DNA from 3 places in the Paenibacillus sp. 7516 genome. Region 2 is predicted to be linked to each of the others. Evidence: riboswitches for the same ligand, from Rfam matches in the RefSeq annotation. Region 2 holds a riboswitch; each other region holds the start of a gene.
The links. A riboswitch is a leader RNA that binds a small molecule or an ion and turns the genes downstream of it on or off. The one in region 2 is predicted to bind cyclic di-AMP.

Region 1: linked by a shared signal. The riboswitch ahead of CHI14_RS29040 (C40 family peptidase) and the one ahead of CHI14_RS00710 (3D domain-containing protein) in region 2 are both predicted to bind cyclic di-AMP.
Region 3: linked by a shared signal. The riboswitch ahead of CHI14_RS14265 (hypothetical protein) and the one ahead of CHI14_RS00710 (3D domain-containing protein) in region 2 are both predicted to bind cyclic di-AMP.

The regions. Positions count from the first base shown of each region.
Region 1 covers NZ_NPBI01000048.1:15,187-21,099, reverse strand. Annotated here, with positions in the region: gene CHI14_RS29050 (M1 family metallopeptidase) at 1-977, shown strand, start outside; gene CHI14_RS29045 (hypothetical protein) at 988-1,830, shown strand; cyclic di-AMP (ydaO/yuaA leader) riboswitch at 2,091-2,228, shown strand; gene CHI14_RS29040 (C40 family peptidase) at 2,232-2,702, shown strand; gene CHI14_RS29035 (GNAT family N-acetyltransferase) at 2,994-3,506, shown strand; gene CHI14_RS29030 (c-type cytochrome) at 3,672-4,028, shown strand; gene rbsK (ribokinase) at 4,102-5,076, opposite strand; gene CHI14_RS29020 (4a-hydroxytetrahydrobiopterin dehydratase) at 5,131-5,427, opposite strand; gene CHI14_RS29015 (hypothetical protein) at 5,689-5,913, opposite strand, start outside.
Region 2 covers NZ_NPBI01000002.1:135,142-141,054, reverse strand. Annotated here, with positions in the region: gene CHI14_RS00725 (PspA/IM30 family protein) at 1-287, opposite strand, end outside; gene lpdD (prenylated flavin chaperone LpdD) at 412-753, opposite strand; gene CHI14_RS00715 (polysaccharide deacetylase family protein) at 905-1,696, shown strand; gene CHI14_RS00710 (3D domain-containing protein) at 1,827-2,501, opposite strand; cyclic di-AMP (ydaO/yuaA leader) riboswitch at 2,504-2,703, opposite strand; gene CHI14_RS00705 (amino acid ABC transporter ATP-binding protein) at 2,967-3,692, opposite strand; gene CHI14_RS00700 (ABC transporter substrate-binding protein/permease) at 3,679-5,115, opposite strand; gene CHI14_RS00695 (M20 family metallopeptidase) at 5,323-5,913, shown strand, end outside.
Region 3 covers NZ_NPBI01000013.1:15,492-21,404, reverse strand. Annotated here, with positions in the region: gene CHI14_RS14275 (Nramp family divalent metal transporter) at 1-510, shown strand, start outside; gene CHI14_RS14270 (HAD family hydrolase) at 675-1,358, opposite strand; gene CHI14_RS14265 (hypothetical protein) at 1,531-1,926, opposite strand; cyclic di-AMP (ydaO/yuaA leader) riboswitch at 2,045-2,217, opposite strand; gene CHI14_RS14260 (glutathione peroxidase) at 2,587-3,063, shown strand; tRNA gene CHI14_RS14255 (tRNA-Leu) at 3,200-3,282, opposite strand; gene CHI14_RS14250 (urease accessory protein UreF) at 3,706-4,407, shown strand; gene CHI14_RS14245 (Rha family transcriptional regulator) at 4,665-4,868, shown strand; gene CHI14_RS14240 (nitrogen regulation protein NR(II)) at 4,926-5,582, shown strand; gene urtE (urea ABC transporter ATP-binding subunit UrtE) at 5,618-5,913, opposite strand, start outside.

The DNA of each region.
Region 1 (5,913 bases), on a different contig from region 2:
TCTATGCAGCCAAAGCAGCTCTTTCGAATTACAGCAAGTGGTTTGGTCCGTATCCGTATTCCACGCTCTCTATCGTTGTTCCCCCAAAAACAGGCAATGGAGCAGGCGGCATGGAGTATCCTACCTTAGTTACAGCCTTCGGCGCGGACGACACTACACCAGGCTATGATCTGGAACGCACGGTTGTACACGAGATTGGCCATCAGTACTTCTATGGTATGGTTGCCAGCAATGAATTTGAAGAAGCTTGGCTGGATGAAGGGTTCACCTCTTACGCAGAAGACAAACTGATGGAGCAGGAATACGGACTTATTCCGAATCTCCCAGTTCAATCCGGCTTAATTACCTCACCTGCCTCACTCACGCAGGAGTCCTGGAAGTTTGATTCCCAGAATCATTATGCAGCCAATGTTTACACAAGGGGCAAGCTTGTGCTGCTGGGCATCGAACAACAAGTAGGGGCAAAAACGATGGAACGCATCCTTTCAACTTATGTCAAAAAATATCGGTTCAAACATCCCACTTCGGCCGATTTCCAAAAGGTCGTGGAACAAGTGACGCGTAAATCCTGGTCTGATTATTTTAATCAATACGTATATGGGGACGGGATGGCCGACTTCGCCGTGGAGAATATCCAGGTCAAGCCTATTGAGAAAGACAGTCAAACGTTGTACGAATCATCGGTAACATTAGTAAAGAAGGGCAGCGACTACGAGAAAGTACCCGTTCGTATCGTTTTTGAAGATGGACACATCGTCGCCAAGGAGTGGGATGGCAGTAACGGTCGAATTACGTACAAGTTAACTTACAGCTCGCCTGTATCCTGGGCCATGACCGATCCGTTATATACCGTTGTGCTGGAGAACCGTCATATGAATAACTTTTTGAAAGCCGGTCTGGATGAACCGTCCAAGTTCCGCTGGAGCATGAGTGTAACCAAGCTTATTGAAGCTATATTCGGAGGTCTGTCATGGTGAGGTGGAGACAGTGAAAGCAAAAATACGTGAGGGCTGGTTTCTCGTTCGTCAGCATATGTTCATTGTGGCACTTTTATTTCTCTATCAGCTGGTATGGGGTTACTTCATCTATAAAATGGTGCAATCAGCTGTCATTCCCTTGCTGCTGCGCTATCCGGACCCTGACGCCGGGGAGCTGAGTACCATTTTATTCAAAATGGAAAGTCAGCTCAGTCTGTCTACCCATCCCGAGGTGCATCGCTATTTATGGATACTTGGGGCCATGCTCCTGCTCCGCATGCTGATTACCCCTCTCATCCAGGCAGGGCTGCTCTATTCATTACAACACTTCAATCATACAGAAGAACGTGTTCCTTTTGTACGAGGGATCAAGGCACTGTGGAAACCGATGATGCTGCTTCATTTCATTAAAACGCTATTATTGCTGCTGCCTGCGTACTGGCTGATCCCCAAGCTGTATAGTATCTTTCTGGATGGATTCCACTCGCTGCAATTGCTCCTGCCAGGCATTCCATATATAGCCGGATGGATCGTATATGGATGGATCATACATCATGCTTTGTTATATATGCAGTTTGGCGCTACAGCTCCCGAGGATCAGGGTGGGGTAAAAGGTACATTTCTCGGTTTATTGCTTGCCTTGCGTCATATCTTTCCTCTCATCGGTATCGCAGTGGTTCTGGGAGGAATTCATCTGCTCATCTTCGGTGCCTTCACATCTGCGTCGTGGTTCCTGACAGGTCTCATCGGTCTCATCCTGCAACAAACCTATCCGCTCGCCAGATGTTTGCTCGATATATGGAAGATATGCGCTCATTTCCGTCTGTGGCAGTCCAAGTCCTCCAAAGGTTAAAAAGTGTAATGAACCGCGCAAAAATTGTTACCATCTTCATGTAAACTTATGTCAATGTTAACGCTTTACAAACGTAAACCCCGACCTTTCCCCGTCAAAGGTCGAGGTTTTTTTTGCTAATTTTCTTGTTAAACGTTGCCAAAGGCTTACTCCTCTGTTACAATAATCGCAGTGAGTTTTTAGTAACAACTTTGTAATCTTTACCTTATGAATTGTAACTACTTAAAATTAAATCGTCATTTCTTGATTTCGCAGGTGCACAACTAGCATAGCCAAATTCCTGGCACCTGGGAAGCGGGGGAACCAGTTATGGGTGAATTGATCTTGCTACAGAGGGATCATAGGGGACCTTCAACCGAATCCTTAAGCTAACCTCGCAGGCGTTGGAAGGGGTATATCTCTTGTTCAAAAAGAAATTAACAGCAGCTGTCCTCAGCTTAACATTCGCACTATCACTTGGAGCAGGCAGCGCATTCGCAGATTCAAAAATGGATAAAGTAATTGATTCAGCAATGGGAACTACATACAAAAGTGGTGGAACAACGCTTAACGGCTTTGACTGCTCTGGATTCACACGGTATGTATTCGAAAAGCTGGGCATCGATTTGGCTCGTCAATCCAGTTCCCAATTCGACATGGGTGACTCGGTATCCCGCATGGAAATGAGACCAGGCGATCTGGTATTCTTCAATACAACGGGTAAAGGGGTTTCACACGTAGGGATTTTCGTGGGTGAAGGTAAGTTTGCACACTCCTCGTCTTCCAAAGGAGTTACCATTAGTTCTTTGAGTGAGAACTACTGGGCCAACCGCTATGTTGGCGCTAAACGGATTATGAGCACGGACGCATATGAGTCACTGGCCCTCGACTAGGGACAAGCTGAGCAACATCATACTGTAACGAAGCATAAATCAACCGCCCGGTACATTCTCCGCAGGAATGTATCCGGCGGTTTTTTTGTGCATCTTCGTCCGTGCCCTTATAATGTTTTTACCCATCCTACTGTAATATAAACGAAATTCCAGGAACTTTTGTTTCACTTTTTTTCAAGGGAGCAAAACCTTGCCAAATGCCCTCCTCTTTTGTAGAGTAAAATCAGGATTAAATACGAAATGACATATGTTATAAACGATTAGCGTATGACTAGAAGTAGCTTGTTCACAATGAAAGGAGCGTGCAGTGGTGTGGATGAAGCTTCTGTAACGTTTCACGTTGTGCCGATGCAGGAAGAACATGCAGCATTGATCTGCAGCTGGACATATGAACCACCCTATAACATCTATACCTGGCTGCCCTGGGAACAGATGAAGGCGCTGGAGGTTGAATTCGGCGATGAGCAGCTTCGAAAAGAGCAATATGCAGTTGTACTGGGAGAGCAGGATCAGCTTTGCGGATTCGTTCAATTCTTTCCTCTTGAAGGCGTGACGCGAATTGGGCTTGGTATGCACCCTGAACAGTGTGGACAAGGTCGCGGTACTGCCTTCGTCTCTGCGATCGTGAAGGAAGCCATTCGGCGGAACCCTAATCATGAGATTGATCTCGAAGTGCTCACCTGGAATACGCGGGCTATCCGCGTTTATCACAAGGCTGGATTTGTCACCCAGGATACGTATGAACGACAGACACCAAGCGGTTTGATGCCTTTTTATTGCATGGTCTATGAAGGACCCCGCTAATCTTAAACTAACCCTTAAACCGCGTAAGCCAAAGAAATTCATGCCCGTTTATGTGATTAGTTCAAAAAATTACCACAAAATGCTATGATGTCTTAACAGGTTCCGTTATAATGATATGGACAGTTTCAGTTTAGATGATCTTTCATTCTGGAGGGGACATAACGGATGCACAAATGGATCATGAGCGGGGTATTTTTTGCAGCATGCGCATTGGCTATTGTATTAATGTTTACGCTTCCAGGGAAAGAGGAAGTGGCTGAAGAAGCGAAACCAACCATGCCGGAAGTGGCAATGGATGCCGGACAGGCTGAAGCACTGGTCAAAGCCAATTGTATCACGTGTCACGGAGATCAGCTTCAAGGTGGCGTAGGACCTGCTCTAGCAAACATCGGCAGCAAGGATGATGTGGAGAAGATCTACTCTACCATTATCAAAGGTAAAGGCGGCATGCCTTCCTTCAAAGACAAACTGAAGGACGAGGAAATTGCCAATATCGCGATGTGGCTGGCTGAGAAGAAATAAGGATCATGAAATACACAGCAAAGAGGCCCTGCCTTCCCTCTCGGGAATGGTACGGGCCTCTTCGTCATATCGTTCAGCTTCTAGCTGCGTGTTCTGCCAAAAAGGCTTCCACTTCACGTGCATATGGCATCCCCGGCTGGGCGCCGAGCTTCGTTACGGATAACGCGGCCGCTCCCATGGCATAGCCTACTGCCGCGTCCAGCGTTTCCCCGCGCGCGAGGGCCACAGCCAGCGCGCCGTTGAAACAATCGCCAGCGCCGGTCGTATCGACGGCGCTTACGGCGTAGCCCGGCGCACGGCAAGCGCCGGCACGCCCTGCCTGTACGCGGCCGCCTGGCGCTGCCGCGTACACAGCCCCCTCGGGGCCGAGCGTCGTGACGACAGCGGCCCCGAGCGATGCGGCGAGCTCTGCGACCGCCGCATCCACGTCTTCCGGCCGGAGATCATCCCGGCCGGTAAGCACGGCAAGCTCGCTGCGGTTCGGCGTGACCACGTCGACGCACCGCAGGAGCTCCTGGGGCAGACCCGGCACCGCTGGAGCCGGGTTAAGCACCACCAGTGCGCTGCCTTCTGCCGCCAGTTCGGCGGCGCGGGTAACCGCTGGCAGCGGGATCTCAAGCTGCAGCAGCACCGCTGCGGCTGCAGTCAGGCTTTTTACCGTATCCGCCTCTTCCAGCATCTCCGGCACCACTTGTCCATTCGCTCCAGGAATAACGATAATCCGGTTGTCTCCCTTGGATAGCCAGATGGATGCTGTACCTGTTACAGTGTCTTCCAATACACGAACCTGCGAGGCATCTGCCCCACTATCCGTCAGACTGTGCAGCAAGCGTTCCCCAAAACCGTCCGAACCCACTGCTCCAATCATTGTGGTCTGTCCACCCAGACGTGCAGCAGCAACGGCTTGGTTAGCCCCCTTGCCGCCAGCCAGATAGTGAAGCTCCTCACCGCTTACGGTTTCTCCCTCTTCCGGGATGATATCGGTCTTCACCACGAGGTCCATATTGAGACTGCCTACAACCGCGATCAGAGGCTTATTCTGATTCATGTCTGACATGTATGCTTCCTCATTTCTTGGCAGCACAACGATAACCGTTCCCGGCTATGTCGTCCTCATTTTCTCAAACGTTTCGTTAAACTGCTCTGCTTCCTTAATATCTACAGATGTAATTCCACCCTCATCCCACGACGTGAGACGCAGCGTAACCGTTGTATAATCAATCGTAATAAAAGGGTGATGATTAAATGCTTCCGAGATCGCGGCGACCTCATCCACGAATGCAATCCCTTTCATGTAGTTGGAAAATACGAACTTGCGGACAATCCACCGTCCCTCTTCCAGTTCCCAGCCTTCCAGCCTTCCCAGATGAGCTTCGACTTCTTCTTGCGTAAAAACCATACGTTATCTTCCTCCCCATAAAGATGGCACAAAGGTAGTCTCTAACCCTCTCCCTCATGCCATCCGAAACCTTGGTGCTACCACAGTAACCCCAACCGTCATAGGTTAGCCGCTCTGCGGCTCGCCCGTTTCATGACTCTCATCTTACCACGTACGGAACTCAAAATCCAATATTGTAAATGGCGTTAGAGCCAATAGCCGTAAGGCTTCCAGGCGTTTCCCCTCTCGGCTTCTACACTAGAATTCCCCTTATATTCGGCTCTAGATTAGCGGTACAAATGTCAATTCTTCTTCCCCAATCAAAATATGAATGCGATGCTGCTCCTTGTCATGGATAACCACGCCACTCCCTACAGGAATGACCGACTCTGTGCCCAGCGCATAGAACAAATCCTCTGCCAGAGCTTCGTCTACTTCGAGCTGCTCGTTTTCACCCAAACGGGACCAATCCTCTGCATCCATTTCAAAAAAAACATAACGATCCGG
Region 2 (5,913 bases):
GCTTTTTTCTCTTCCAGAGCCCGGCGCGCCAGATCCATGTTCTGTGCACGTGCTGCGGTATGAGCTTGCTCCTCACGTTTCTTCACCAATGCTTCCTGTTCCTCGAACAGCTGCTTGAATTTTTTCTCAATCGCGATTTGTTGAGCAACAGCCTTCTCGGCATCTTCCAGATCTTCCTGCATATCACGGATATATTGATCCGTCATTTTGATTGGATCTTCTGCCTTGTCAATAATGGCATTAATGTTAGACATCGTTAAATCACGCAAACGTTTGAAAATGGACATTATGGTATTCCTCCTAGTCGATATTACATCCTTGTATATAATCATACATACGTGGTAACCTTCATCCCGTTTCAATTTTACCAAAAAAAATCATAAAACACGATTCCGGGTCACCCAAAATCTACTATTTTATATCATTCGCCAGGGTTAAATGGTCGTCCAGCAGCTTCTCCGCCGTCTGTACGATCTCATCGATCTGCATGCGCGTAATGGAGTCAAAGTGAATGCCCATAATAACGGTTACGGTCACCTTTAGAGAATTTGCAGCCTTACGTGCAAGGCGCTCGCATAATTCCTGTTCCTTATGCCCCGGAATATGGACTGCCGTTCCCACCACGCGTTCTCTTTCCGGATAAAACGTCGCCACAGCCCCTATATGAGCTTTCCCACCCGTGACCAAAAATATCTTATCCTCTCCAGCTTGAATGACCTGCAAACGAACCGATTTCAAATCATATGTACTCATCCTAATCCACCCATCCTTTGTGTGTATATGTAATGGTGGAATTATGAGCTTATCGACTGAATTGGACAATGAAACTTCTCACATTTATGCATAATGGACCATCACCGCGGGCATACCAAAGAGAACGCAATTTGACAAAGGAGGCTATATCATGCGTATTCGCCTCATCGCATTCTCCATGCTGATCCTTATATTGATAAGTGGAAGCTATTCACCTGGACAACTGCTGGCAAAACCCGTTCCAGAGAGCATGCCTGCTGCAAAGCCGGATCTATCTGAGGATGAACAGCTGACACTGGGTCAGCTAAGGCAGAAATATGCCGATACGTTCAAGACCAACGGACCTTCGACGAGACAGGTAGCACTGACTTTTGATGATGTACCTGATCCGCGCTTCACTCCGCAGGTATTGGATATTTTAAAGAAATATAATGTAAAAGCGACCTTTTTTATTGTTGGCAATCGCGCAGAGAAACATCCCGACCTCGTCAGACGGATCGTTAGGGAAGGTCACATTGTTGGGAACCACAGTTACAACCACCCTGAATTCAGTAAGCTGTCTTTGAATGCTTTTCGCAAACAAATTCTACATACCGGTGACATTATTCGTAAACTGACCGGGTATACACCAAAAATGATTCGTCCTCCATACGGGGACATTAATGAGAAACAGCTGCAATGGGCCGCAAGACAGCAATACAGCATCGTCAACTGGAATGTGGATTCGCTGGATTGGAAAGGCCTCAGTAAAGAGCAAGTGAAGCAGAATGTTTTATCTGCAGTCAAGCCAGGCTCCATCATTCTTCAACATGCGGGCGGAGGCGTGGGCTCCAATCTGTCCGGTACCATTGGAGCACTTCCGGAGATTATAGATGAACTGCGATGCAGGGGCTTCAATCTGGTGACTTTGGACGAAATGCTGCAATTGCCAAAAAGCAAATAATACACGGCTTAGTAGAGACGAAACACACAAGTTATGGAACTACCAATCTTGCGCGTTTTAATAAAGAAAAAGGGTACCCTTATTTCACGTTAATCGTGTCGTAAAGGCACCCTTTTGTTGGCGCTGATACTTATTTCAAGATATAAAGTTCAACATCCTGAAAACCGAATGTACTCACAGACTTCTGGCTCCCAGGAATGAAAATATCAATTCGTTTCCCTTTGATCGCTCCACCGATATCCCGGGCAGTCGCCACAAATGCCTGCTTAGGCAGTCCCGGATGGGAATGGCCTGTAACAAGAACCTTCGTACCCAGTGGGATCACACTAGGGTCTACAGCAATCGTGCCGAGCTCAAGTGCATTACCGAAGTAATCAACGGGACCCCATCCACCATTTTCGGAAGCGGCTGCAGAGTACGCTGTTGCTTTCACATCAATGGACTTACTGTAGTCAAACGTTTTGCCCCAGGCTTGAACGACTTTATCGTCAGCATTCACATCAAGGCTAGCTGTCGTAATCGTCTTTGCCCCCGTAGAGCTCTTCGCTGCTGGAACAGCTGAGGCCGTGTTTGCTTTTCCAGGAATCGTAATTTTCAAACCACCATAAATGTTGTAAGGTGAAATATCACTGTTTGCTTTGACCAGTGTGTTCAGTCCAACTCCATATTTTTTCGATAAGGTATAGAAGGTATCCCCCTCTTTGGCCACGTGAACAGAATCAGCGTGAGCTGGAACGGCCTGAATGAGCATTGCTGCTGTCAGCAGGGCTGCTGCTGTTTTGGCTATAGTTCTCTTCTTAATCATGGTCTTCCTCCCTCATTGTGCCTGCGAAGTTAGTTGTCGGATTCGGATGGAGGAAACCACCCTATAGGTCTCTGTTACATTCGTCTTGCGTTATGTACCCCTAATTCACCCCAAGCAGCGTGCGTTTCAATCTTCCCCTCCACGGTCTGCATCATTACATCCTCCACACTTCCTCCTCAGGAAGTTTCGGCAGGAACAATATATCACAATTTTGTAACCAGGGTCCGTAGTAAATGTTACCAACTGTCTTAAACAACACATTATGCTGCTTAGAAATAAGGATTTTTCTTATTAAAGAGCGATCAAGCGGCTCTGAAATGATGACAGAAACGTTACTTTTACGGCACTGGATACTTATCCATGCACAAAAAACAACCCTGCTAACGTGACGTCAGCAAGGTTGTTTGATTTCGTTCTTTGTTCTTCTATTTGAATCCGGTTCACTGACTGGAACGTGCTCAAAGACTATGACAAGACTTTACCGAGGAAGTCACGCGTACGTGGATGCTTAGGTTGACCAAATACTTCATCTGGGGTCCCCTCTTCCACAATTACACCGCCATCCATAAAGATGATGCGATCACCAACTTCACGGGCGAAGCCCATCTCGTGGGTAACAATAACCATAGTCATGCCGCCTTCAGCCAGGCGTTTCATTACGTCGAGTACTTCACCAACCATTTCAGGGTCGAGTGCAGACGTCGGCTCGTCAAACAGCATCACATGCGGCTGCATCGCAAGCGCTCTGGCAATGGCAATCCGCTGCTTCTGTCCACCCGACAGCTGACTCGGATAAGCATCTTTTTTATCTAATAACCCGACGGTTTTGAGCAAGTCTGCGGCGATCTGCTTGGCTTCCTGTGCAGTCTGCTTTTTGACTTTGATCGGGGCAATGGTAATGTTTTGCTCGACGGTTTTATGCGGAAACAGATTAAAGTGCTGGAACACCATCCCCATTTTCTCCCGCGTTGCATTAATGTTGTGTTTGGGATCCGTGATCGATACGCCTTCGAAATTAATCTCACCTGAAGTAGGCTGCTCCAACAGGTTAAGACAGCGAAGGAAGGTACTTTTGCCTGATCCTGAAGGACCAATCACGACAACGACCTCGCCCTTGCCAATCGTGACATCTATGCCTTTAAGTACTTCGTTTTTGTCGTAGGATTTGTGTAATTGTCTAACGTCTATCACTTGCACTCAACTTCCTTTCCAGTCGACCCAGCAGCTTGGACAAAATAAATGTCAATACAAAGTATATGGCTGCTGCAATAAGGAACGGATTCATTCCTTGGTACGTAATGTTTTTGACTACACTTGCCTGATACATGATATCAACCATACCAATAACCGAGATAATGGACGATTCCTTGATAATGGTTACAAATTCATTACCGATGGCAGGCAGTACAGCTTTGAAAGCCTGTGGCAAAATAATAAATCTCATGGCCGCAGCTCTACCCATCCCAAGCGAACGGGCTGCTTCCAATTGACCGCGGTCAACTCCTTGAATCCCTGCACGGAAGATCTCTGCAAGGTAAGCACCACTGTTGATGGAGAGTGTGATAATACCGGCTTGAAGAGCCGAGAAATTAATACCGAAGGTCAGGGAAAGGCCATAATAGATAATCATCAGTTGAACCAGCATCGGCGTTCCGCGAATCACTTCAACATATGCCGTACCAATCCAACGTAAAACGGCCATATCATGCATCCGGAACATGCAAATGATCAAACCGATAATGACCCCGAAGATTACGCCAAGTGCGGACAATAAGAGGGTATAACCAACCCCCGTAGCATAGAAGCTTTTGTATTGCCAGAATACTTCAAAAATATTCGGTGATTTGACCTCACGGTCTGCCATTAATTGACTGGCTTCCGTTACCATCTGATCAATTTTATTTTCGCTCTTCAACCGTTCAAGCGTACCATTAACGGCATTCAGCAATTCCGTATTGCCTTTGCGAATACCGATCGCTGCTGCTACCTGCTCTTCGTCCGGAACAGCAGGAGCAAGTCCGATCATATCATCCAGGTATCCTGCGGCAACGGTATCTTCAACGATTGCAGCGTTGATCCGTTTCGTTTGCAGTTGAAGCACAATGTCCGAGATTTTATCAAGAGACGTCAGCTTGGCTCCAGGAATCTTTTGTCCGATTGTTTCCTGAATCGAACCTTTTTGTGCTCCGATCTTTTCATTTTCCAGTTCAGCCATGGTTGGGTATTTGTCTTTATCCTCATTGCGAACCATGATGACTTGTTTCGATTTATAGTAAGTATTCGAGAAGTCGATACTTTTCTTGCGGTCCTCTGTCGGTGTCATGCCTGAAATAACGATATCCACGCGTCCACTCTGCAATGCAGGCAGGAGGCCGTCGAAACCCATATCTTCAATCACAAGTTCTACGCCCAAATCGGCAGCAATCTCTTTGGCAATGGCAATATCAAATCCGACAATCTCATCCTTGCCATCGATGACTTTATGGAATTCATATGGTGCAAAATCGGCACTCGTGCCGAGAACCAATTTTTTACTGTCTGAAGTGCCCGTAGTTCCACTTGCCAGCGCCGAAGGAACGGCAGCCGTCAATAAAACGACAAAGGTCAACAGCATTATGGTGTAACGACTAATCAATTTCAACCCTGTTCTCCCCTTACATACATTATGTGCTTCCTCATGTTGATGCCTGAGTCATTATAAAGTACAATGCATGATTATGCAATGAGTTTTCAACTTACAAATCCTGACTTGTTTCTGAAAAAACCAAGCAAACGTGATATAATGACTAAATTATTTTCATTTTGCACGAAGGAGTTCACGATGACACATACCAAATCACAAATTTTGTCGGTTATTGATCAATATGCTTCCCGTTTTAAGGAGATTTCATCATACATTGGTGCCAATCCCGAACTCGGGAACGAGGAATACCTCGCTTCTGCCCGCTTAAAGGAAGAACTGGTATTTCACGGTTTTGAAGTAGAAGCTCCCGTACTTGGACTGGGTACGGCTTTTATCGGCACCTACGCTGCTGCCAAAAAAGGACCAACCATAGCGCTGTTATGCGAATACGATGCACTTCCCGAGATTGGTCACGCTTGCGGCCATCATCTGATCTGTATGATGAGCCTGGGTGCTGCGGTCGGTCTAAAGTCCATTCTGGATGAAGTTGGAGGAACTTTAAAAGTCTTCGGCACACCTGCGGAGGAAACTCGTGGCGCCAAAGTTCCAATGGCTGAAGCAGGTCTGTTTGATGATTGTGATGTCGCACTGATGGCCCATCCTTACTATGCTTATGAGAAATCGGGCAGCTCTCTGGCCATTGATGCCGTGCAATTCGAATTCCACGGCAAATCCTCTCACGCCGCGGCCAGTCCGCATGAAGGGATCAATGCTCTCGATGCCGTCATT
Region 3 (5,913 bases), on a different contig from region 2:
GCCGCCATACTCATTGTGTCAGCCGCTGTATTTCACAGTGCAGGCATGACACAGGTCGCTGAGATTGCCGATGCTTATCACTTGCTCACACCTCTGCTGGGCACAACCATTGCAAGTATCCTGTTTGGTGTCGCTCTGCTGGCCTCAGGTCAGAACTCTACGCTTACAGGTACACTGTCCGGGCAGATTGTCATGGAAGGTTTCCTGAACATTCGGATTCCGGCTTGGCTTCGCCGGCTCGTGACCCGATTAATTGCCATCATCCCTGCCGTCATTGTGACGGCTATCGCCGGAGAACACGGAACGGAAGAATTGCTGATTTTGAGCCAGGTTATTCTATCGTTGCAGCTGCCTTTTGCCGTTATTCCACTTGTGATGTTTACGAGTGACAAGAAAAGCATGGGCGCATTCGCCAACAAATTGTGGCTCAAAATCGTCTCTTGGATCATCGCTGCCGTAATTGTGGTTCTGAACGTTTATCTGATTATCCAGACCATCATGCTGTTTTAATCTGAATATGCGGTAAACAGTTTTATTCTTGCCCATAGATTCATTAAAAAAAGGCTGATCCCTTATCAAGAATATACTTGAGGGGATCAGCCTTTTAGTTTGCCGTACACTTGCCTTGTCCTTTATTTAATGACGCGAAAGTCATCTCTTTTTAATTTCATCCACTAACCTTCAGAAGGCACAAGCAGTGGAATAAGCTGCTCCAAGGCTTCGATCGTCCAGTCTGCATGCTCTTGGCCCTCCAGCTCAGGCTGAAATCGACCATAGCCCTGCAAAATCCGAATCGTTCGCATCCCCAGCTTCTTGGCAGGAATGATATCGTTATCAATCCGATCCCCAATCATGACTGCTTCCCCGGGTTCACATCCCGCCTGCTTCAAAGCCACAGCATAGAGTTCCGGATCCGGCTTCGATACACCTTCTTCTGCCGAGCAAGCCAGTACATCCACGTACCTCCGCAGACCGTAGCTCTCCAGGCGCTCAGCTGTCCCTGGACTCTGATTGGCGATGATCCCGATTCGATAATGGAATGACAATTCCTTCAACACCGCGTCAGCAGAAGCGAAGGGTTTCTCCAGTTCCTTCCGGAACTTCAACTTCTCCTGGATCTGCTCCCTATGACGTTCATCGCTGATCAGCGTTCGAATGGCTACCCTCATGGGCCACTGCTCATAATTTCGGTAACAGGAGGCAAATATCTCTCGCACTTCCTCTATTTTCACCGGATATCCAAGCAAGCAGGCTTCTTTTACAAACTGCCCTATAATATCATCTACCGGCTCCCATTCGTCCACCAGCGTATCTCCTACATCAAAGAACAACCATTTTAACCCCCGTACATCCGGCACGCCTATTCCTCCTTGTTAGCCATGAACGCAATCTCTATAAATCAGCAATGTACATTAATGCTCAAATAAAAAAGAAGACCCACCATCATGCATGAGTCTCCTCAGAATTCCGTTTTTCCACAAGTTCAATTATAACAGGCACCTAACACCGGATCAATCGGCAGCTATCACATTAACCATTAAGCAAGAAGCCAACTTCTCCATTAAGGGAATACACAATGCGGTCAGCTCCCATCCCTCGGTAAATGCCTTTGGGGTGACTCTGTTCCGTAATCACACATAGTGATTTGGAGGTCCAGGAACGGCAGATCTGCAAATAGCGGCAGGTCAGGTTCAGACTGTTCTCGAAGATAAAAACATTGCCTACGCTCGACTGCGGTAGAAACCACTTCTGAGCTTCAGCTGTATTCATGCGAATGACGTTCTCCACTCCGATTCTGCGGAGCTTCCGTTCTTCTCCTGCACTATTGGTCAGAACGGCAAACGGCATTTTTTTGTACATCAGCAGCTTGATAAACTTGCGGCCTGCTTCATTCGGTGCTGTTACTAAAATCATCTCATTATCCATCATTCGTTCCTCCCTTGGCGTGAAAAGACAACAAAAAAGAAGCGTGGGGGACCAAGGCCTCCCGAACGCTTCTTGAATAACCCATGACGAAAACGCCATGAATATGCGTACGGCTTGTTGCCTCTCCCTTTAACGCTTACGAGGTTAGCTGACGGATTCGGGCGCGAGAGTCGCCCTATTTCCGGCTTGCACCGAAAAATTCACCCCATGGATTAGCTGCAATGACAGCCATTCCGATTGGTTCCCCCGTTTCCCACCCATGAATGAATGGAAACTCAGCGATTAAAACATCGTTCCTGTTTCATATATTGACCAGAGCGATATTATCGTTTGTTTCGTTGTTCATGTTAAGTTTAATTGAATTAGAAATTACGATATGAATCATACACCCGCGACATGTTAGTGTAAAGTCCGGTCAGATCACCGAATGGACGAATTTAAGGCATTACATATCAATGATATCGCTTACAACCAATCTATTCTCCATCCATCTCTATGAAGCTCGCTAATTCTCGTCCTTATGAAAAACGTCTGTAATTTAGGATTTCTGTTAGTAAGAATAGATATTTTGTATGATTAATTTTGCATTATCTAATTGTAAGCAATATAATATAGCTATAGGAATCATTAACCCATCATACGATATGGAGGCGACAGATCATGTCCGTTTATGACTACAAAGTCAATACCCTTCGGGGCCAGGAAGTCGAGATGTCCGATTATCGCAACAAGGTGCTGCTGATTGTAAATACGGCGAGCAAATGTGGTCTGACCCCGCAATTTGAAGGCCTACAGGAACTCTATAACAAATTCAAAGACCGGCAATTTGAAGTACTAGGCTTCCCAAGTAACCAATTTGCTCAGGAAAAAGGATCTTCCGACGATATTGCTGAGTTCTGCCAGATGAACTACGGTGTAAGCTTTCCTATGTTTGAGAAAATTGATGTCAATGGTTCAAGCGCTCACCCTCTATTCCAACACCTGACAACAGAGGCACCTGGACTGCTCGGATCCAAAGCCATCAAGTGGAACTTCACCAAATTCCTTGTCGATCAGAACGGACGTGTCGTGAAGCGTTATGCTCCAAAAACGACTCCTGACCAAATTGAGGCTGATATTGAGAAACTGCTGAAATAGATTAACATGGAGAGGCCATAATCAACATGGAACCAGAGAAAGTCCGGTTCTCTGTGAATGGCCTTTTTTATGTTGTTCCAAACGCAAAAAAGAGGTTTTCCATATACGGAAAACCTCTTTTTGTCGTACAATATGATGCGGTCGAGAGGACTCGAACCTCCACGGGCATACGCCCACTACCCCCTCAAGATAGCGTGTCTGCCATTCCACCACGACCGCATGTCGTAAATAATCGGCAACAAAAATGATTATACAGGATTACATTATAAAAGTAAAGCACTTTTATAAAAACTACTTTTGAACCTGTGTTTTTCCTCCAAATATCGGTTTTTATCGTCATGATCTTTTAACTGCTGCATACATTAAATTTCAATTCTTTTATACATCTTCATTTTAATTTTGGCTCTTCATAAGAAAATATATCATATACTTAACATTATTTTTTGAACTTTTAACCAAAATAGGTCACATAATATAACATTAAAGTATAAACAAAACTTAAAATAAGAAATCATTGACAAAATACGGATGTTTATGTGATTATATATATCATATAATTCGGATTTTAAACATAAAAGGATTCAGATATCAATACTAATGTTATATAAAATAACATTTCACGAACGTAGGAGGCGAAAGACCGTGAACCGTGGGAATAAGCTGCTCGATTATGTCAAACTGCTTGATTCCTCCATTCATGTCGGAGGTTTTACCCATTCGTTTGGTATGGATGTACACATCGCTGAAGGCAGCATCCGAAATGCCGATGATCTGGAATCCTTCATGCGCTGCCAGCTGCATCCCAGTATTGTTCGACTTGAGGGCATGGCGATTAAGGGTATCTACAGCGCAACGGATCATAACGACACATGGCGAACAGCTCTCATTGACAAGTTGGTTCACGTTCAGCGGACTCCTTCTGATCAAAGGGAGCAAGCCGCTGCCATGGGCAAAAGACTGATCAAGCTGGCCCGGGCTCTCCACCCCTGGATTGAATTCAGCCAGCTCGAACACACCCTTGCCAAATACGAGTCTGTAGGCTGCCTCTCTACTGTTCACGCCTGGATCAACCACTACCTCGATATCCCCGTCGAGGAAGCGGTAATGGGTTACTTGCACTCAGCCATGAATGCATGCATAACCGAAGCCTCCAAAGTCCTCCCCATGCATAACGAAACAACCCAGGAACTGCTGGTTCGCCTGGCCGCAGACCTGGAGCATGAATGGAATACCGTTAGCGCCTCCGCTGCGGATGGACCGGCACAGCCAACCTCAATGTCCATGAAATCGCTGTTCCCCAGCTTCCACATGCTTGGCGCAGGGCTGCATGCTTATCGCGCCTGAACTTACCGCCTTCAAGCTCCCCTCATATTTCCCCAAACGAAAAAGCACGCAGCAACCTCCTTGCTGACGTGCTTTTTCTCGTATGCCTATAGAACACAACGTTTTTACGTCATTATTTGATGTAAATACACTATTTTTCGTCGTTTATAATTGTTACATGACGTAAATACGTATATAATGTAATGAACAGCTCGCATCTCCCTCTATTATACACAGCCCAAGGCGGGTTGAAATACTTCTATGAGGGGTGAACCCTTTTGAACAAAAAGAAACCCGTGACTCCGTTCGGATGGGCCATCAAACGCCGCTTAACGGAGCTGCAGATGGACCAAAAAACGTTTTGCGAGAAGCACGACATCCCGCCGTATCGTTTATCCAATCTCATCCATGGCACACGAAAAGCCACTCGTTTCCGAAACCAGGTCGCAGACATTTTGCAAATTTCGGATGAACTACGATGACACTGCCATTACCTTGCCATCCCGATCCTTTAACTGATTGCCAAGGAGGGCCTATTCATGAGCTTCTTTACAACTGACCTTGAAAGGTTATCCTTTCAATCCCTACGTCATCAACTCATCATCGTCGACCGCGACTGGAGAATTTGCAGCTGCAATACCGCATGGCAGAACGGACTCGGGCGATTGCATCTCTCGAAATATAAAAAATCCGACACCCACCGATCTTCTTGCGAAACGTTTCATTATCTTCAGCTGCTGCAGATATGGGTAGCCCAGGAAGAGGAAACGGAGAACTCATCGATTATTCAAAAGTTAGAGAAGATTCAACACCCCTATGTTCACTGCCATACATATGACATATCTGTACAGTCTGCGAACCTGGACCTTCGATGGTTTAGGCTGGAGCTGACGCCCTTGCATCAGACGGATCCTCCTTCTCCGATGGGATTAGCTCTGATCTCGCATACAGACATCACGGAACAGAAGCGAATTGAACAGCAATTGAAGCTTGCTCTATCCGAAGTACGGACACTACGCGGACTGCTTCCCATTTGCGCCGTCTGCAAACAGATTAAGGATGAGCAGGACGTCTGGAATTCAGTCGAAGGTTATTTGGAGAGACATACCCATGCTGAATTCACACACGACATCTGTCCGGACTGCATCCGCAGGCTATACCCGAAGTACTCCAACATTTTGGATAAACGCTCCTGAGCATAACAAAAAAAGCAAAAAAATAACCACCTCTCCTATACGGACAGGTGGTGTTCAAATTGAGACATATCCAATTCCTCCGGGGATCCCTGCAGCGCAATTGCTCCCTTGTCCATGACATAGATAAAATCCGCAGCCCCGCGTACAAAATCAATGCTCTGCTCGACGAGCAGCACCGAAATGTCGCCCTTCGCCTTGATTTGCAGAATGACCTGCCGAATATCCTCGACAATTGAAGGCTGTATGCCTTCCGTTGGTTCATCCAGCAACAATAGTCCAGGCCGTGAGGCAAGCGCTCGCGCGAAGGCAAGCTGCTGCTGCTGGCCACCAC